DNA from 2 places in the Streptomyces sp. NPDC016851 genome. Region 2 is predicted to be linked to the other one. Evidence: riboswitches for the same ligand, from Rfam matches in the RefSeq annotation. Region 2 holds a riboswitch; the other holds the start of a gene.

Region 1 (9,832 bases), on a different contig from region 2:
CCGCCTGGAACATCTCGGTGACCGTCTGACCGACCCGGACATGGAAGAGCCGCTGGTAGTTGGGCAGACCGTCCAGCATGAGGATGCGTTCGGTGATCTTGTCCGCGTGTTTCATCTCGTCGATGGATTCTTCACGCGTGTACTTGGCGAGCTTGGTCCAGCCTTTGTTGTCCTGGATCCGGTAGTGCAGCCAGTACTGGTTGATCGCCGTCAGCTCGCCGGTCAACTGCTCGTTGAGGAATTCGAGGACTTCGGGGTCGCCCTGCATCGCAGAGGCTCCTTCCGCGCGGGGGGAACTGGCAGGTTGCGCCGCATGATTCCACCGGTGGCGAAGATCGTCCAGTAAGTCTTCACTTACTAAGTAAGGGCATGCTTAGTTCTCATTGCCCTGTTTTGGGGTCGCCCCGGTCGGGGGCATCACCGGGGGTCTGTCAGGATGGAGCCATGGGTCAGCCGGTGGGACACGAATCGGGAGAAGGGCGCGATCCGGCAGGAGCGACGCAGCCCGGGCTTCCGCCGGGACAGCGGGTACAGCGCGGCTGGCCGGTCACGCACTACGGGCCCGTCCCCAAGTTCCGGCCCGAACGCTGGGAGTTCAGGGTCTTCGGCGCCACGGCGGACGGCGGCAAGCACTGCTGGACCCACGAGGAGTTCACGGCCCTGCCGTACACCACCGTCGTGGCCGATCTGCACTGCGTCACCAAGTTCAGCATGCTGGGCGCCGAGTGGGGCGGTGTCCCCGCGCGCACGATCCTCGACATCGCGCCGCCCGCCGACGACGTCACCCATGTGATGGTGTGGGCCGAGTACGGATTCAGCTCCAACCTTCGGCTGTCCGACTTCGCCTCCGAGCACGTCCTGTTCGCCACCCACAAGGACGGGGAGCTGCTCACCGCCGAGCACGGCTTCCCGCTGCGCCTGATCGTGCCCCACCTGTACGCCTGGAAGGGCCCCAAATGGGTGCGCGGCGTGGAGTACATGACCGCCGACCGGCGCGGCTTCTGGGAGGAGCGCGGCTACCACAACATCGGCGATCCGTGGCAGGAGCAGCGCTACTCGTACCAGGAGGAGGCGGGGGACGGCCCCGACCTCTGAGGCCTGCGAGGCTTTGACGCCTCTGGGGCCTGGGCGGTCTTCAGCAGTCGCGCAGCTTCTTCAGCCGTTCCACGTCCGCCGCGTGCCCCTCCTTGCCGCCCGGCGTCTCGATGATCAGCGGTACGCCCTCGGTCGCGGGGTGCGTCATCAGGGCCCGGAACGGGTCCTCGCCGATGTGGCCGACACCGATGTTCTCGTGCCGGTCCTTGTGCGCGCCCACCACGTCCTTGGAGTCGTTGGCGTGGATCAGCTTCAGCCGGCCCTCGCCCACCGTGTCCACCAGCAGGTCCAGCGTCTGGTGCATGCCGGACGGGCCGGTCAGGTCGTGCCCGGCGGCGAAGATGTGGCAGGTGTCCAGGCAGACGCCCAGCATCGGATGCGCGTCCAGCGCCTCGAAGTACGGGCCGAAGTCCCACGTCCGGGAGCACAGGGAGGCGCCCTGGCCGGCGGTCGACTCCAGCAGTAGACACGGATCGTCGTCGTGGGTCAGCTCGTCGAGCAGCGGCAGCAGACGCTCCCGGACCTGCTTCAGCGCCACCGACCGCTCCCGGCCGCCGGTCGCGCTGCCGGTGTGCACGACCACGCCCAGCGCCCCGATCTCCCGTCCGCGGCGCAGCGAGTGCCGCAGCGACTCCACCGACCGCTCCACGGTCGCCTCGGTGTGCGAGCCGAAGTTGATCAGGTAGGGGGCGTGCACGTACGCCGGGATCGACTCGGCCTCGCACGCGGCGCGGAACGCCTCGTCCTGCTTCGGATTGCCGGCCGGAGTGGCCCAGCCGCGCGGGTTGGCGACGAAGACCTGGACGGTCTCGGCCTTCAGGTCACGGGCGTAGGTCAGACCGACGGAGTGGAGCCCACCGGCCACGGGGACGTGGCCGCCCACGGGGTTGCGGGAGGGGCCGGACAGCTGATGATTCACCCGTTCAGGGTGCCATGCGCCCGGCCCTGCCCCGTCCACGGGCTCCCCGTCCGCTCCCTCACCTGATCTTGATCGTGATGGTCGAGCCCTTGGGCGCGGTCTCGCCGCCCTTCACGGACTGGTCCTTCACCGTGTCGCCGAACAGGCCGAGCAGTCCACGGTCCTCGTCGACCTGGAACCCGGCGCCCTCCAGCTCCCGTGTGGCGTCGTCGACACCGGCGCCGACCACGTCCGGGACCTCGATCATCTCGGGGCCCTTGGACACCGTCAGCGTCACCGTGTCGCCCTCGGCCGCCCGGCCGCCGGGGTTCGGGCTCTGCCGGGCCACCTGGCCCTTGTCGAACGCGGAGGAGGTGACCCGCTCGGTGGCGACCTTCACCTTGAGACCGGCGTCCGTCAGCTCGGCCCTGGCGTCCGCCAGGTCGTCACCGGTGACGTCGGGGATGTCGATGGGGCTGCCCTTGCTGACGACGAGCGCGACCGCCGAACCCGCGCGCACCTTCGTGCCGTCCGCCGGCCGCGCGGAGATCACCGAGCCCCTGGGCACGTCCTCGTTGAACTCCCGGGTGACCATACCCGGCTCCAGCCCGTCCTCCTTCAGCAGCGACCGCGCCTTGTCCAGCCGCTGGCCCTCCAGGGCGGGCACCCGGACGTTCTCGGGGCCGTCGGAGATGGTGAGGGACACCGAGTCGTTGCCGCGGATGCGCGTCCCGGCCTTCGGGTCGCTGCTGATGACCGTGCCGCGCTTCACGGTGTCGCTGTAGGCGTGCTCCACCTTGCCGAGCTCCAGCCCGGCGTCCGCCAGCCGGTCCTCGGCCTGCGCCTGCGTCTTCGCCAGCAGCGGGGGGACCTCGGTGAACTGGCCCGAGTTGACGTACCAGATGCCGGTGCCGAGCCCGAGCACGAGCAGGACGGCGACGACGATCGCCATGGGGCCGCGCCGGGGTCCCGAGCGGCGCCGGGACGGCGGGGGCGGCGGGGACGCGAAGCGGCTGGTGCGGTTGAGCGCGGTCGCGGAGCCCTCCTCGTCCTCGTTGACGGGCAGGGGGCGCGGCGTGGCCAGCGCGCGCGGGATCACGCTCGTACGGTCGTCGGCGTTGACGTGGTCAGCGGCGAGCGCCTGCGGCGGCACCGCGTCCAGTTGCCCCTCGGTCAGCCGGACGCGCCCGTCGCGGACCTGCGCGAGCAGCGCCACCGCGTCGTGCGGGCGGATCTCCGGGGTGCGGGCGGTCGCCGAGGCCACCATCTCGTCCAGCTCGTACGCCAGACCGGGCACGGCGGCCGAGGGGGGCGGGACGTCCTCGTGCAGATGCTTGTAGAGGATCACGGCAGGGGAGTCCCCGTCGTGCGGCTTGTCGCCGGTGAGCATCTCGTACAGCATCACGCCGCACGCGTACACGTCGACGCGAGGGTCGGCGGTGCCGCTCTCTATCTGCTCGGGGGCGAGGTACGAGACCGTGCCGAGGACGGTGCCGGTGGTGTTCGTCACCGTGTCCACGGCCCGTACGAGGCCGAAGTCGGCGACCTTGACCCGGCCGTCGTCCCCTATCAGGACGTTCTCGGGCTTCATGTCCCGGTGCACGAACCCGGCGCGGTGCGCGGCGCCCAGCGCGGCCAGCACCGGCTCCAGGATGTCCAGGGCGGCACGCGGCTGCAGGGCCCCGCGCTCACGCAGCACGTCCCGCAGGGTGCAGCCCGCGACGTACTCCATGGCGAGGTAGACGTAACCGCCGTCGGTGCCCTGGTCGAAGACCTGCACCACGTTCGGGTGCGCCAGCCGGGCCACCGACTTCGCCTCGCGGATGAACCGCTCGACGAACGAGCCGTCGACCGCGAGCGAGGGGTGCATCACCTTGAGTGCGAGGACCCGGTCGAGCCGGGTGTCCACGGCCCGGTAGACCGTGGCCATCCCGCCGACCGCGATCCGCGCGTCGACGCGATACCGGCCGTCGAGCACCTGCCCGACCAAGGGGTCCTGAAGGGTCGTGTCCACGCAGGCGAGTGTACGAGCCACGACTGACAGCTCTCGCGCCCCGGCCATTTTCGGAGCGCGACTGAAGCGGACCTGTGACGTGTATCCGACCACGCTGGGGGCAGTCGTAGCCGCCCCAGCTGCGGGCAGTCGTGCCGCTGGGGCGGCACGGGTGGGCGCAGCGGCACCCCGCTCCGCCGGGCTGCGAAACGCCCCGCCCTCAGCACCAACGCCGGGTCACTGAAAAGCAGGCCGCTCCGGATCAAGCGCAGCCATGCCCTCAGCAGGCGAAGACGCCTCCGCGAAATGCCGCCGAGGAATACGCCCCGCCCGATAGGCCAACCTCCCCGCCTCGACCGCGTTCCTCATGGCGGCAGCCATCAGCACCGGCTCCCGCGCCCGCGTCACCGCCGAGGCGAGCATCACACCCGCACACCCCAGCTCCATCGCCAACGCCGCATCCGACGCCGTACCGGCCCCCGCGTCCAGAATCACCGGCACGCGCGCGTGCTCGACGATCAGCTGGAAGTTGTGCGGATTGCGGATGCCCAGCCCGGAGCCGATCGGCGAGCCGAGCGGCATGATCGCCGCGCAGCCCACGTCCTCCAGCTTCCGCGCCAGCACGGGGTCGTCATTGGTGTACGGCAGCACCGTGAACCCGTCGTCGACCAGCGTCTCGGCCGCCTCCAGCAGCTCGATCGGGTCCGGCAGCAGGGTGCGCTCGTCGGCGATGACCTCCAGCTTGATCAGGTCCGTGCCGAGGGCCTCGCGCGCGAGACGGGCCGTGAGGACGGCCTCACCGGCGGTGAAGCAGCCCGCCGTGTTGGGCAGGACGCGGATGCCGAGCCTGTCGAGGACGGACAGCACCGAGCCGTGCACCGAGGCGTTCACCCGGCGCATCGCGACCGTCGTCAGCTCCGTCCCGGACGCGACCAGCGACCGTTCCAGCACGTCGAGACTGGGCGCCCCGCCCGTACCCATGATCAGGCGGGACGTGAAGGACGTACCACCGAGGACAAACGGATCGTCGGCCATGATCAGCCTCCTTGGACGGCGGTGAGGACTTCCACGCGGTCCCCCTCGGTCAGGGGCGTGGACGGCCACTGCGCGCGCGGGACGACGGTTTCGTTCAGGGCGGCGGCCACGCCGGACGGCGCGGCGGTGAGGGACTTCACGACGATGTCGAGAGCCGTACCGGGCCGGACCTCCCGGGGCTCCCCGTTGACGGAGATGTTCATGCGGGCTGCTCCGTGAGTGCGGGGGCGGTGCTGAAGCGCTTCGGCGTGAAGGGGCGGGCCTCCTCGGGGAGCTCGCCCGTCGCCAGGACGTGCGCCATGGCGTCGCCGGTGACCGGCGTGAGCAGGACGCCGTTGCGGTAGTGCCCGGTGGCCAGCAGCAGCCCCTCCAGCCCGGTGGGGCCGAGCAGGGGCGCGTTGTCGGGGGAGCCGGGGCGCAGTCCGGCCCGGGTCTCGGTGAGGGGCAGCTCGGTGATGCCCGGGACCAGCTCGTGCGCGTCGCGCAGCAGCTCGTACACGCCGCCCGCCGTGACGGTGGTGTCCCAGCCCATCTCCTCGCTGGTCGCCCCGACGACCAGCTCGCCGCTCTCGCGCGGCACCAGGTAGACGTGGCTGCCGCGCACGACGGCGCGCACGGTCCGGTTCAGGAAGGGCCCGTGCCGCTGCGGCATGGTCAGCCGTACGACCTGCCCTTTCACCGGCCGCACGGGGGGCAGCACATCCTCCGGGACGCCCGCGAGCCGCCCGCTGAGGCTGCCCCCGGCCAGGACGACCTGCCCGGCCTCCAGCGGGGTGCCGTCGTCCGTGACGGCGCCCGTGGCCCGGTCCCGCGCGACGGTGAGCCGCTCCGCCCACGCCCGGTGGAAGACCACACCGGCCCGTTCACACGCGGTGACCAGCGCCCCGGCCAGTCGCCGCGGATCGATCTGGTGGTCCCCGTCGACCCGCAGCCCGCCGCGCACGCCCGGCGCGAGCATCGGCTCCAGGCGACGGCACTCCCTGCCCGACAGCCACTGCGACTCCAGGCCCGACTGCTGCTGCAGGGCGTGCAGTTCGCGCAGATGGGCCCGGTCGTCGGCGTCCAGGGCCACGGCGAGCGTGCCGCACCGGCGGTAGCCGAGGTCGTGGCCGGTCTGCTCGGTGAGCTCGGCCGCGAAGTCCGGATAGCGCCGGGCGGAGGCCAGGTTCAGCCCGAGCAGGGTCTGCTCGCCGTAGTGCAGTTCCGTGACGGCGGCCAGCATCCCGGCCGCCACCTGCGCGGCTCCGCCGCCCGGCTCCGGGTCCGCCACGGCCGTGGCGAGCCCCCGCTGCGCGGCCCGCCACGCGGTGACCAGGCCGATGATCCCGCCCCCGATGACGAGGACGTCTGACGTGCGCGTACGCGACATGGGCGTCCAGCCCCTCCCTTCGCCGGCATGACCCGGATCAGGTTCGTACGGTCGGAGGCCGCCAGCCTCCCTCTCAGCCCGGTGCGTCCGGGCTCCCGCGAGTGCATTGCGTTGGCCACCCACCCTAGCCCGCTGCCGTGTGCCGCAGTAAGGGAGCCACCCCCACGGCCCGCTCCCTCGGCGGCTTCGTCCTCGCCCCGGTCGCGTGTGCAGCAGGTCACTGGGTATGAGCACTGACTGACAAAATGTCAGTTGTCTATGGTGATCAGGTGAGCGAGCAGACGCAGGAACCAGGTTCGTCCGCGCCCCGGCGCGTGGTCGTGGCGGGCGCGGGGATGGCCGGTGTCCAGACCGCGGTCGCCCTGCGTGAGCAGGGCTTCACCGGCACCGTGAGCCTGATCGGCGCCGAACCCCACCAGCCCTACGACCGGCCCCCCTTGTCCAAGGCCGTCCTGCTCGGCAAGGCCGAGGGCTCCGCCTTCGACGTCGACTTCGAGGCCCTGGGCATCGAGCTGCGGCTCGGCTGCGAGGTGCGTGGCCTGCGCCCGGGCGACCACGAGCTGGACACCGAGGACGGGCCGGTGCCGTACGACGTCCTGGTCGTCGCGACCGGTGCCGAACCGGTCCGGCTGCCCGGGGCGGAGGGCGTGCCGGGCGTGCATCTGCTGCGCACCCTGGACGACGCCGAGCGGCTGCGGCCGGTGCTGGCCGGCCGGCACGACATCGTGGTCGTCGGCGCCGGCTGGATCGGCGCGGAGTTCGCCACGGCCGCGCGGGAGGCGGGCTGCGCGGTGACCGTCGTGGAGGCCGCCGAACGGCCCCTCGCCGGGGCGCTGCCCGCCGAGGTCGCGGCGCCGATGGCCCGCTGGTACGCCGACGCGGGCGCCGTGCTGCGGACGCACGCGCGCGTGGAGCGCGTGGAGCCCGGCACGGTGGTTCTCGACGACGGCGCGCGGCTGCCCGCGGACGCGGTCGTCGTCGGCATCGGCGCCCGTCCGGCCACGGCCTGGCTGGCCGGCTCCGGGATCGAGCTGGGCACGCACGGCGAGATCGTGGCCGACCAGCACCTGCGTGCGTCGGTGCCCGACGTGTACGCGGTCGGCGACTGCGCCTCCTTCCCCTCGGGCCGGTACGGCGAGCGCCTGCTGGTGCACCACTGGGACAACGCCCTCCAGGGGCCGCGCACGGTCGCCGTGAACGTCGTCGGCCGGGCCTCGGGGGAGACCCCCGCGGTGTACGACCCCGTGCCGTACTTCTGGTCGGAGCAGTTCGGGCGATTCGTGCAGTACGCCGGGCACCACGCGGCCGCCGACACGACCCTGTGGCGCGGCGACCCGGCCGGACCGGCCTGGACGGTCTGCTGGCTGCGGGGAGACCGGCTCGTCGCGCTGCTGGCGGTGGGCCGTCCCCGGGACCTGGCGCAGGGCCGCCGCCTGATCGAGTCGGGCACGCCGATGAATCCGGCGTTGCTGGCGGACCCGGCGAGGCCGTTGAAGGCGGCCACGGCGTAGCTCGGGAGGCGCGCGGGTCCGCCCAGGTGGGCGGGCCCGGCTTCCGACTGTCAGTGGGGGATGGCAGGCTGGTTTCCGTGACCGAGATTGACGCAAAGATCGATGCTCTCGTCCCTGCCTGGCTCACCCTCCCCGACATCGCTGAACAGTTCGGCGTCGAGGTGACGCGCGTGCGGCAGCTGGTCAAGGAGGGCCAGCTCATCGCCGTACGCCGCGGTGAGAACCGCGCACTGCACGTCCCCGCGGCCTTCATCGACGGGGACAAGGTCGTCAAGGGCCTGGCCGGAACCCTGACGCTCCTGCGGGACGACGGCTTCACCGTCGAAGAGATGCTGGAGTGGCTCTTCACCCCCGACCCGAGCCTGCCCGGCACGCCGGCACAGGCCCTGAGCGAGAACCGTGGCACGGAGGTGAAGCGCCGAGCCCAGGCGCTCGCGGTCTGACCGACCACGACCGAACAACGGTCCGGCGCCGCACCCGCGGGGCCGGACCCGAACAACCGCCCGGTGTGGGCCGGGGCCTGTGGGGCGACCCGCGGGGCCCCGGTCACGGGGTGGCTTGTGCCCGGCACTGACGCGACGCCCGGTGCCTCGTAATGTCACCGGCACGGGCGCACCCCGCACCCGCACGCCACCGACACCAGGGGGACGACACGCATGGCCGCCACCACCCGCACCACCGCCCGCGCCCGGCTCGCCGACGCCCGGGTCTACCTCTGCACCGACGCGCGCAAGCGGCAGGGCGATCTCGTGGAGTTCCTGGACGCCGTGCTGGCCGGCGGGGTCGACATCGTGCAGTTGCGGGACAAGGGCATGGAGGCCGCCGAGGAACTGGAACACCTGGCCGTCTTCGCCGACGCCTGTGCCCGGCACGGCAAGCTGCTCGCGGTCAACGACCGGGCCGACGTCGCCCACGCCGTCGGCTCCGACGTGCTGCATCTCGGCCAGGGTGACCTCCCCGTCCCCGCGGCCCGCGCGATCCTCGGCGACGACGTCCTGATCGGCCGCTCCACGCACGCGGAGTCCGAGGCCGCCGCGGCCGCCGTCCAGGACGGTGTGGACTACTTCTGCACCGGCCCCTGCTGGCCCACCCCCACCAAGCCCGGCCGGCACGCCCCCGGCCTGGACCTCGTCCGGTACACCGCCGCCCTCGGCACCGACCGGCCCTGGTTCGCCATCGGCGGCATCGACCTCGGCAATCTCGACCAGGTCCTGGAAGCGGGGGCCCGGCGTGCGGTCGTCGTACGGGCGATCACCGAGGCCGACGACCCGGGCGCGGCGGCGGCCGAATTCGCGAAGCGGCTGCGGGAGCAGCAGGAGGCCGGCTCGTAGGCCCGTATGTCCAAGGGATGGACAACAAGTGCACAAATCGGGCCAAAGTTCGGTGCCCGGTTGGGGGACCGTCCGCCCCTGACTAACCTGCCGGTATGGCCCTCGGCACCGCATCCATCAGATCGGACCACGCGCGCACCGTCCGTGACCTGCTCGCGACCGGCAAAACGACGTACTCGTTCGAGTTCTACGCCCCGAAGACCCCGAAGGGCGAGCGGAACCTGTGGAACGCGCTGCGCCGGGTCGAGGCCGTGGCACCCGACTTCGTCTCCGTGACCTACGGCGCGGGCGGCTCCACCCGCGCGGGCACGGTCAAGGCGACCGAGGCGATCGCCTCCGACACCACCCTCACGCCCATCGCGCACCTCACGGCGGTCGACCACTCGGTGGCCGACCTGCGCAACATCATCGGCCAGTACGCCGACGCCGGGATCCGCAACATGCTCGCCCTGCGCGGCGACCCACCCGGCGACCCGATGGGCGACTGGGTGCCGCACCCCCGGGGCCTCGCCTACGCCGCCGAACTCGTCGAGCTGATCAAGGCGTCCGGCGACTTCTGCGTGGGCGTCGCCGCCTTCCCGGCGATGCACCCGCGCTCCA
Region 2 (9,832 bases):
CTCACCTTCTCCGGCGCCTCCCCCGGCGTCCTGGCGGGCTGGGCCCTGGCCGCCGTCGGCCTGGCCCTGGCCGGGCCCGGCCTGACCCATCTGTGCGGACGGCTGCTCCAGTCGGCCCGCCCCGGCGCCCTCCGGCTCCTGGCCGGCCGGATCCTCATGGCCGAGGCCGCCCGGATCGGCCGCCCCCTGGGCGTGGTCTGCGCGGTGCTGGCCGCGGCGTACGCCATGGCGCTGCTGCACGCCCCGGACGGACTGTCCCTCGGTCCGCTCACCACGCTCGGCGTGCTGCTGGTGACCGGCTGCACCGTGGCGACGCTGCTCACGGCCGCCGTCGAGGCCCGTCAGGCCCGGGCCGACACCACGGCCGCCCTGCTGCGGCTCGGCGCCCCCGCGACGATGCTCCGCAGTGCCGCCGCCCTGCGCGCGGGCGCCCTGCTCGCCCTGTTCGGCCCGCTCACCCTGACCGTCGCCGAACTGGCGGCGCTGCCGCTGGCCCGCTGACGCCGGTCCGCTGAAAACTCGTGCGAAAAAAAACTCCGTACGGCGATGAGTTCCGCTCAGGCCCCCGGTCTATCCCCGCGTAACGACACACACCCGATGGGAGAAACCTCGCATGTACCAGCAGATGATCTTCGTGAACCTGTGCGTCGGCGACCTGGGCGCCTCGAAGAAGTTCTTCACGGAGCTCGGCTTCTCGATCAACGAGCAGTTCAGCGACGACAGCACCGCCTCGGTCGTGATCAGCGAGACCATCGTGGTGATGGTGCACACCAAGGAGAAGTACGCCCAGTTCACCAAGAAGGAGATCGCGGACGCGAAGAAGACCAGCGAGGTGCTGATCGCACTCAGCTCCGAGAGCCGCGAGAAGGTCGACGAGCTGGTCGAGAAGGCGGTCGCGGCGGGCGGTTCCGTCTCCGGCGAGACCCAGGACCACGGGTTCATGTACGGCCGCGCCTTCGACGACCCGGACGGCCACACCTTCGAGGTCGTGTGGATGGACCCGACGGCCGTCGAGGGCTGAGGCGCGCTGTGCCAGCATGGGCGCGTGCAGACGATGCCCGCCCATGCGGCCCACCATGACGACCGTGAGATCGAGACGCTGGAGGAGTTCGACGCGACCGTCGCGGCGCGCGGCACGCTCGCCGGTCACCGCGTCCAGGCCGTCGACCTGACGGACCGTACGCGCGAACTGCTCGGCACGGACACCACGGGCGCCGTCTTCCTCGGCTGCGCGATGCGCGAGGAGGCCGCCGCGAAGATCCGCACGGACGGCGCCCTGGTCTTCCCACCCGTCCCGGACCTGCCCTTCGATCCCTACCGCGGCCATGTCTACGCGCCGGAGGAGCTCTTCGAGTCGCTGGCGGACGGCTACGAGGCCACGCCCGACGCCCAGGCCTACGCCTGGTTCCAGCGCACGAAGGCGGACCGGGACATCTACGCCTCCATGCTGCGCGCGGTCCACGACGACTCCGTCTCGGACGCTCTCGACGAACTCCTGTCCGGCGCCCGGGTCGTGGGCGTGATGGGAGGCCACGCGATGGCCCGTGGCACACAGGAGTACGCGGGGGCGGCGCGGCTCGGCCGGGAGCTGGCCCGGGCCGGTCTCACGGTCGCCACGGGAGGCGGTCCGGGCGCGATGGAGGCCGCGAACCTCGGCGCGTATGCGGCCCCGTTCGGCGACGAGATGCTCGCCGAGGCGCTCGAACTGCTCGCCAAGGCACCGCACTTCACGCCGTCGATCACCCAGTGGGCGGCGGCCGCCTTCGAGATACGCGCGCGCTGGCCGCAGGGCGGGCGTTCCGTGGGGATTCCGACCTGGTTCTACGGCCACGAGCCGCCGAACGCCTTCGCGTCGCACATCGCCAAGTACTTCGCCAACGCCACCCGCGAGGACGGCCTGCTGGCCCGGTCCAACGCGGGCGTGGTGTTCCTGCCGGGCGCCGCCGGGACCGTCCAGGAGATCTTCGACAACGCGACGCCCAACTACTACGAGTCGCGCGGCGAGCCGACGCCGATGGTGCTCGTGAACCGGGCGCACTGGACGGAGAAGCTGCCGACGTGGCCGCTGCTCCAGTCGCTGGCCAGGGGCCGTTCGATGGAGGCCCGGATCGCGCTCGTGGAGCGGATCGAGGAGGCGCCTGAGGCGTTGAAACGTCTCGGCGGTTAATAAGCTGGCAAAGCAAGTGCTTGCAGCCTGCATATGCGTTGACACTACTTATGCGGCGCTTATAGACCTGAGAGCCTCCCGGTAGTGCTGATGTTCAGTCAGCACTGCCTCCACCCCCCGCATTTGCGCATCCTGTAAAGGACAAACGTGGCAGTTCTGTCCGTATCACGCCGTACGGCTTCGCGCCGTACCGTCGCACGCTCCGTGCGGATCCTCGGTGTCGTCTCCGCCTCGGCCGCGCTCGCGCTCGGTGCCGCCGGCAACGCGCTCGCCTGCAACATCAACGAGTTCTCGGCCGAGGCGAAGTGCGAGGGTGACAAGGGCGTCATCACCGTCACCGACGTGGACCCCGCCGGTGTCCCGGCGACCGTCACCGTGTACCTGGAGAACAACGGCGCCGACGTGAAGAAGGTCGGCGAGCAGGTGGTCAAGGGCTCGCGCGAAGGCACCACCATCACCTTCGCCGAGAACTGGAAGCCGAACGCGGAGTACCGCATCCACGTGAAGGCCACGCCGTACGTCGACGAGGACATCAAGCCGAACCTCGTCACCCCGGCCACGGCCTGCAAGAAGGAAGAGGAGAAGCCGCCGGCGACCCCGCCGGCCACGCCGACCCCGTCGGCCTCCCCGTCGAAGCCGGCCGAGGAGACCGACACCCCGGCTCCGTCGCCGTCGGAGAGCGAGAGCACCACGCCGGCGGGCAACGCGCCCGCGCCCGCGGCCGGTGACTCCAACCTCGCCGAGACCGGTGCCGACTCCAACACCGGCATCATCGCCGGCATCGCGGCGGCCCTGGTCGTCATCGGTGGCGGCGCGGTGTTCTTCGGCATGCGCCGTCGTGGGGCGAGCAGCAGCGACAGCTGACGCCTCCGCACACCGTGATGTGGCCCGTCCCGTGATCCCTGGGGCGGGCCACGTCCCGTCTCACCCGAACGTCGCCCGCTCCAGCCAGAACTCCAGCAGTTCCCGCTCGCCCAGCACCTCCAACTCCGGTGCGTCCAGCGGCAGCCGGCGGTAGAAGGCCAGCAGGACGGGGGTGAGCGGTCCGCGCAGGGCGACGGTGGCCTTCTCGTGGCCGCGGCGCCAGGTGACGCCGACTTCGGTGAGTTCGATGAGCCACTCGGCGTCGAGGTCGGCCCCGGTGTCGGTGGCGTGCAGGTGGATGCTGCGGCCCGGGCCGCGCAGTTCCCGTGCCGCGTCGTGCGGTGCCGTCCGCTGGACGAACTCGACGATCTGGAGCCACTCGTCGATCGCGTCGGCGGCCACGTCGGGCGCGACCTCGTAGGGCAGCCCGGCGGCGAGCGTGGCGTCCGCGCGGTGCACGGTGATCTCGTGCGTCATCCGGCGGGCCCAGAACCCGGAGTTGAGGATCCCCGCCCAGCTCCACACCTTCGTGTCCGGCCCGGCCTCCCGCAGCGCCGCGACGACCTGCTCGCCGCCCTCCGCCAGCCATGCGTCCAGTACGGCGGCGTCACCCCGGGTTCCGGGCCCGGCGAGGCCGGGCACCCGCTCCTCGGGCACCTCCTCCTGGGCCTGGGTCCGCACGATGAACTCCACCCAGCGCAGAGCCCCGCCCATGTGCCGGACCAGGTCCTCCAGCGACCAGTCCGGGCAGGTCGGCACGGTGCCGGACAGGTCCGCGCCGGACGTGACCACGGACCTCAACAGGGCGACCTGGTGGGCGATTTCGTCGCAGTAGCGGTCGTGTGCGAGTAACGTCATGCCCGCACCCTAGGCGGCAGCAGATCAGTCGAGCACCACGATTTCGGCGGCGTCGAACTCCACCCCGACCTCGTCCCCGGTCTCCGGCGCCGCCCGCAGCGCACAGGCCGCCTCCAGGCGCGGGGCGTCCTCCGGCTGGAGATGGACGGCGACATGGGTGCCCTTGAAGGTGCGCGCGGTCACCGTGCAGCGCAGGCCCGCCCCGGCGGACACCAGGCGCACACCGGCGGGCCGCACGAGCAGGGTTCGCGTGCCCTGCGGGGCACCCTCCGGCACCGGCACCTTGCCCCACGGCGTGTCCGCGGCCTCCGCCCCGACCGTCGCCTCGACGACGTTCTCGAAGCCGAGGAAGCGGGCCACGAACGCGTCGGCCGGCCGCTGCCACACCTCAAGAGGCGTACCGGACTGGGCGATCCGTCCGTCCCGCATCACCACGACCCGGTCGGCCAGCGCGAAGGCCTCCCCCTGGTCGTGCGTCACGGCGAGCACGGTCGTGCCCAACCGGCCGAACAGCTCCTTCAGTTCGACGACCAGCCGCTCCCTGAGCGACCGGTCGAGCTGCCCCAGCGGCTCGTCCAGCATCAGCAGCCGGGGGCTCGGCGCCAGGGCCCGGGCCAGCGCCACGCGCTGCTGCTCCCCGCCGGACAGTGCCGCGACGGCCCGGCGGGACGCGCCCGGCAGGCCGACCAGGTCCAGCAACTCCTGTACGCGATCGGCCTGTCGCCGCTTCGACGCCCCGTGCATGCGCAGTCCGAAGGCGACGTTGCCGCCCACGTCCCGCTGCGGGAACAACTGGTGGTCCTGGAACATCAGCCCGACCCCGCGCCGGTGCGCGGGCACGCCCGCCTGGTCGCGTCCGTCGAGCGACACCCGCCCGGAGTCGAGGGGTTGCAGCCCCGCCACCGCTCGCAGCAGCGTCGACTTGCCGCTGCCGCTGGGCCCGAGCACGCACACGACCTCGTGCTCGGCGACCTCCAGATCGACGGCGTCCAGCACGGCACGCCCGCCGAAGCGGACCGTCGCATCCTCCAGGGCCAGCAGCATCAGAACTCCCCGCTCCGGTCGGTGCGAAGCCTCTCCAGCACCAGCAGGGCCACGGCACACACCACCATCAGAATCGTCGAAAGGGCCATCGCCTGCCCGTAGTTGAGCTCCCCGGGCCGCCCCAGCAGCCGCGCCACCGCCACCGGCAGCGTCGGGTTGTCGGGCCGCGCGATGAACACCGTCGCCCCGAACTCCCCGAGCGACACCGCGAAGGCGAACCCCGCCGCGATCAGCAGCGCCCGCCGCACCATCGGCAGATCCACCTCACGCCACACCCGCCAGGGCGAGGCCCCCAGCACCGAGGCCGCCTCCCGCAGCCGCACGTCCACCGCCCGCAGCACGGGCAGCATCGTCCGCACGACGAACGGCACACCGACGAGCGCTTGCGCGAGCGGCACCAGGATCCAGGTGGACCTCAGATCCAGCGGCGGCTCGTCCAAGGCGATCAGGAACCCGAAGCCGACGGTCACCGCGGACACCCCGAGCGGCAGCATCAGCAGCGCGTCGAAGCCGCGCACGAACCGCCCGGCGTCCCGGCGGGTGAGCGCGACGGCGGCGAGACCGCCGATCACCACGGCGATGGCGGTCGCGGCGACGGCGTACTGCAGTGAGTTGCCGATCGCCTCGATCGGCGCCACCAGGAACACCCCGCCGTCGTCCCTGGTCAGTGCCCGGTAGTAGCCGAAGCCGGGCGCGTCAAGGGACCGCTCCACCAGCACCGCGAGCGGCAGCAGGAGCAGTACGACGACGGTGACGAGCACCCCGCCCAGCAGCGCCCACTGCCCGGTGCCGCGCGGCCGGCGCGCGGTCACGGACGGGTCCACCAGCCGCAGCGCGGTCTCCCGCCGCCGTACGGTCCAGGCGTGCAGGGCGAGGATCGCGCCCACCGCGACGAACTGGATCAAGGTCAGCACGGCGGCCGTGGACAGGTCGAAGATCTCCGACGTCTGCCGGTAGATCTCCACCTCCAGGGTCGAGAAGGTGGGCCCGCCGAGGATCTGGACGACACCGAAGGAGGTGAAGGTGAACAGGAAGACCATGAGCGCGGCGGCGGCCACGGCGGGCGCGAGCGCCGGCAGCGTGACCTGACGCCAGGCCCTCAGCGGCGATGCCCCGAGCATCCGGGCGGCCTCCTCCTGCCGCGGGTCGAGCTGCGCCCAGAGCCCGCCGACGGTGCGTACGACGACCGCGTAGTTGAAGAAGACGTGCGCGAGCAGGATCGCCCATACGGTGGTGTCCAGCCGCACGCCCCACAGCTCGTCCAGCAGCCCGCCCCGCCCGACCAGCGCCAGGAACGCCGTACCGACGACGACCGTCGGCAGCACGAACGGCACGGTCACCGCCGCCCGCAGGATCTGCTTGCCCGGGAAGTCGAAGCGCGCGAAGACGTACGCGCCGGGCAGCGCGATCAGCAGGGTGAGCACCGTCGAGACGATCGCCTGCCAGGTGGTGAACCACAGGACGTGCCGGACGTCGGACTGCGCCAGCACCTCCCCGATGCGCCCGAACTGCCAGACCCCGTCGACCTCCAGACCGCGCGCGACGATCGCGGCGACAGGGTAGGCGAAGAAGACCGCGAAGAACGCGACGGGCACGGCGAGGAGCCCGAGCCGCGCCGCGCTCCCGCGCCGGTCCCTGCGGACGGCTGCTTCGGTCGGTCCGGTTACTTCAGGCCCGGTTACTTCAGGCCCGGTTACTTCAGTACGAGCGAAGTCCACGACTTGACCCACTGGTCACGGCGGTCGGCGATCTTCGCCGGGTCCATGGTCTCCGGGTCCTTCGCCTGCGGCCCGTACTTCACGAACTCCGGCGGCACCTGGGCGCCCTCGCGCACCGGGTACACGTACATGTTGAGCGGCATGTCCTCCTGGAACCGCTCGCTGATCAGGAAGTCGAGGAGCGCCTTGCCGCCCTTGGTGTTCTTGGCGTTGCTCAGCAGCCCGGCGTACTCGACCTGCCGGAAGCAGGTGCCCTGCGCGACCCCGGTCGGCGCCGTGCTGGGCTTCGGGTCGGTGTAGACGACCTCGACGGGCGGCGAGGAGGCGTACGACACGACGAGCGGCCGGTCGCCCTTGGCCTTCTTGCCGCCGGCCGAGCCGGAGAACTCCTCGTTGTAGGCCTGCTCCCAGCCGTCGACGACCTTCACGCCGTTGGCCTTGAGCTTCTTCCAGTAGTCCTGCCAGCCGTCGTCGCCGTACTTCGCGGCGGTGCCCAGCAGGAAGCCGAGACCGGGCGAGGAGGTGGAGGCGTTCTCGGTGACGAGGAGGTTCTTGTACTCGGGCTTGACCAGGTCGTCGAAGCTGCGCGGCGGGTCGAGCTTGTGGTCGGCGAAGTACTTCTTGTCGTAGTTGACGCAGATGTCGCCGGTGTCGACGGGCGTGACCCGGTGCTTGTCCTGGTCGGCCCGGTACTCCGGTGCGATCCGGTCCGAGCCCTTCGCCTCGTACGGCTGGAACAGGCCGTTGTCGAGGGCGCGGGACAGCAGGGTGTTGTCGACGCCGAAGAAGACGTCGCCCTGCGGGTTGTCCTTGGTCAGGATGGCCTTGTTCACGGCCTGCCCGGCGTCGCCGTCCTCGAGGACGTTGACCTTGTAGCCGGACTGCTTCTCGAACGCCGCGATGACGTCCTTCGAGGCGGCCCACGAGTTGTGGCTGACGAGCGTCACGGTCTTGGAGTCGCCGGACCCCTGGCCGCCGTCGGACGACCCGCAGGCGGCGAGCGTGCCGGCCATGCCGAGCCCGACGGCCACCGCCGTCAGCCGCTTGATGTTGTGGCTCACTGGATTCCTCCTGGAGGACCAGGAGAAGACGCGGCCCTGCCCGGGATCTCTGGGAGTCCCGGGCAGGGCGCAACAGCTCGAGTGATGACCGATCTCCCTACCCAGAATGACCTGGGCCAGGTTCGGAGGGTCTGCGGCCGTGTGCCGCACTCTCAGCGCTGTGGCGCTCCCCTGTCGGAATATGAAGGTGTCGGAAAATACGGTTGTGCTTACGCCGGTCAGACTACCTTTCGGTCGCCGCGAGCTGACCACACGCCCCGTCGATCTCCTGACCACGGGTGTCCCGGATCGTCACCGGCACACCATGGGCCGCGATGGCCTCCACGAACGCCTTCTCGTCCTCCGGCCGGGAAGCCGTCCACTTCGACCCTGGCGTCGGGTTGAGCGGGATCAGGTTCACGTGCACGGGCCTGCCCTTGAGCATCCGCCCGAGCCGGTCACCGCGCCAGGCCTGATCGTTGATGTCCCGGATCAGCGCGTACTCGATGGACAGCCGGCGCCCGGACTTGGCGCTGTACTCGAAGCCGGCGTCCAGCACCTCCCGGACCTTCCACCGCGTGTTGACGGGGACGAGGGTGTCGCGCAGCTCGTCGTCGGGGGCGTGCAGCGAGATCGCGAGGCGGCACTTGAGGCCCTCGTCGGCGAGCCGGTGGATGGCCGGGACGAGGCCGACCGTCGAGACGGTGATCCCGCGCTGCGACAGCCCCAGCCCGTCGGGCTCGGGGTCGGTGAGCCGCCGGATGGAGCCGAGGACCCGGTTGTAGTTGGCGAGCGGCTCGCCCATGCCCATGAACACGATGTTGCTGAGCCGCGCCGGCCCACCGGGGACCTCCCCGTCCCTGAGCGCCCGCATACCATCGACGATCTGATGCACGATCTCGGCGGTGGACAGATTCCGGTCGAGCCCCGCCTGCCCGGTCGCACAGAACGGGCAGTTCATCCCGCACCCGGCCTGCGAGCTGATGCACATGGTCACCCGGTCCGGGTAGCGCATCAGCACGGACTCGACGAGCGTCCCGTCGAACAGCCGCCACAGCGTCTTGCGCGTGGTGCCCTGGTCGGTCGACAGATGCCGCACGACGGTCATCAGCTCGGGAAGCAGCGCCTCCTGGAGCCGGCCACGGGAGCCGGCCGGGATATCAGTCCACTGCTCCGGGTCGTGCGCGTACCGCGCGAAGTAGTGCTGCGAGAGCTGCTTGGCACGAAACGGCTTCTCCCCGACAGCGACCACGGCCTCCTTGCGCTCGGCAGGAGTGAGGTCGGCGAGATGCCGCGGCGGCTTCTTGGCTCCGCGCGGGGCGACGAAAGTGAGTTCTCCGGGTGCAGGCATAACCCATCCAGTGTGGCAGATCAACTCTGGTGGCCCAGGCCGGAGCCGGGTGGGGGTGGTCACCTGCGGGTGGCGTCTGTCAGCGTTGGTCGGCCTGGGACGGCCCAGGGACGGCCCAGCGGAGATCATTGCTCGCTTGTCCGCTCAGGTCCTGTGGGCCAGGCGTACTCATCCATCGGTGCCGGGTGTCCGCCCGTGCTCCAAGTACAGCGGCGCACCTGCGTCTCGGGCCTCTGCCGCTGCGATGATGCGCCGGGCCAATCGCGGGATGGTGTGCTCCGAGATCTGCTCGGGAGTGAAGAAGGCGAAGCTCTTCAGCTCCTCGGGCTGCAAGCTGATCCTGGCCAGGTCGTCCTGGTCGAGCAGGCCGCCGTCGAACAGGTACAGCACCTTGTCGCCCTCGGCCTCGTTCGGGGCCCAGTCCACCGCGAGCAGGCGCCCAAGGGGTGGGGTGATGCCCAGCTCCTCCTGGACCTCGCGGACGGCCGCGTGCAGAGGCGATTCGCCGGTCTCGACGTATCCGCCGGGGATCTCCCAGTAGTCCTTGTATGTGGGCGCGACCATGAGGACTCGCCCAGCGGTATCGAAGAAGAGCGCACCCGCTGCCATACGCGGACGCGCCATCCTCACTTCCCGTTCAGTCGGCGCCATGCAGCCGAGGGTAACCAGCTCGGACGACATGCAGACGCCCCGCTGCCAACATCGCCCGCGACATCCAGGCCAACCGCGAAACCGCCCGCGAAGCCCAGGTGAAAACCGATTCAGGCGACCTGCGCTCAGTCCAGCTGCT

Evidence for each region. A riboswitch is a leader RNA that binds a small molecule or an ion and turns the genes downstream of it on or off. The one in region 2 is predicted to bind thiamine pyrophosphate.
Region 1: it holds a riboswitch for thiamine pyrophosphate, as region 2 does, so the genes downstream of both, thiO (glycine oxidase ThiO) here and ACZ3I3_RS16460 (thiamine ABC transporter substrate-binding protein) in region 2, are expected to answer to the same signal.

The regions. Positions count from the first base shown of each region.
Region 1 covers NZ_JBVHEP010000002.1:244,381-254,212, reverse strand. The annotation lists gene bfr (bacterioferritin) at 1-268, opposite strand, end outside; gene ACZ3I3_RS03860 (sulfite oxidase-like oxidoreductase) at 445-1,095, shown strand; gene ACZ3I3_RS03855 (deoxyribonuclease IV) at 1,136-2,014, opposite strand; gene pknB (Stk1 family PASTA domain-containing Ser/Thr kinase) at 2,073-4,007, opposite strand; gene ACZ3I3_RS03845 (thiazole synthase) at 4,224-5,021, opposite strand; gene thiS (sulfur carrier protein ThiS) at 5,024-5,224, opposite strand; gene thiO (glycine oxidase ThiO) at 5,221-6,390, opposite strand; TPP riboswitch at 6,388-6,499, opposite strand; gene ACZ3I3_RS03830 (NAD(P)/FAD-dependent oxidoreductase) at 6,660-7,901, shown strand; gene ACZ3I3_RS03825 (helix-turn-helix domain-containing protein) at 7,979-8,344, shown strand; gene thiE (thiamine phosphate synthase) at 8,558-9,232, shown strand; gene metF (methylenetetrahydrofolate reductase [NAD(P)H]) at 9,328-9,832, shown strand, end outside.
Region 2 covers NZ_JBVHEP010000009.1:97,118-106,949, forward strand. The annotation lists gene ACZ3I3_RS16425 (hypothetical protein) at 1-501, shown strand, start outside; gene ACZ3I3_RS16430 (VOC family protein) at 614-1,021, shown strand; gene ACZ3I3_RS16435 (LOG family protein) at 1,046-2,167, shown strand; gene ACZ3I3_RS16440 (LAETG motif-containing sortase-dependent surface protein) at 2,372-3,031, shown strand; gene ACZ3I3_RS16445 (maleylpyruvate isomerase family mycothiol-dependent enzyme) at 3,092-3,889, opposite strand; gene ACZ3I3_RS16450 (ABC transporter ATP-binding protein) at 3,914-4,933, opposite strand; gene ACZ3I3_RS16455 (ABC transporter permease) at 4,933-6,528, opposite strand; gene ACZ3I3_RS16460 (thiamine ABC transporter substrate-binding protein) at 6,627-7,664, opposite strand; TPP riboswitch at 7,789-7,895, opposite strand; gene rlmN (dual-specificity RNA methyltransferase RlmN) at 7,936-9,042, opposite strand; gene ACZ3I3_RS16470 (NUDIX domain-containing protein) at 9,211-9,693, opposite strand; gene ACZ3I3_RS16475 (VOC family protein) at 9,819-9,832, opposite strand, start outside.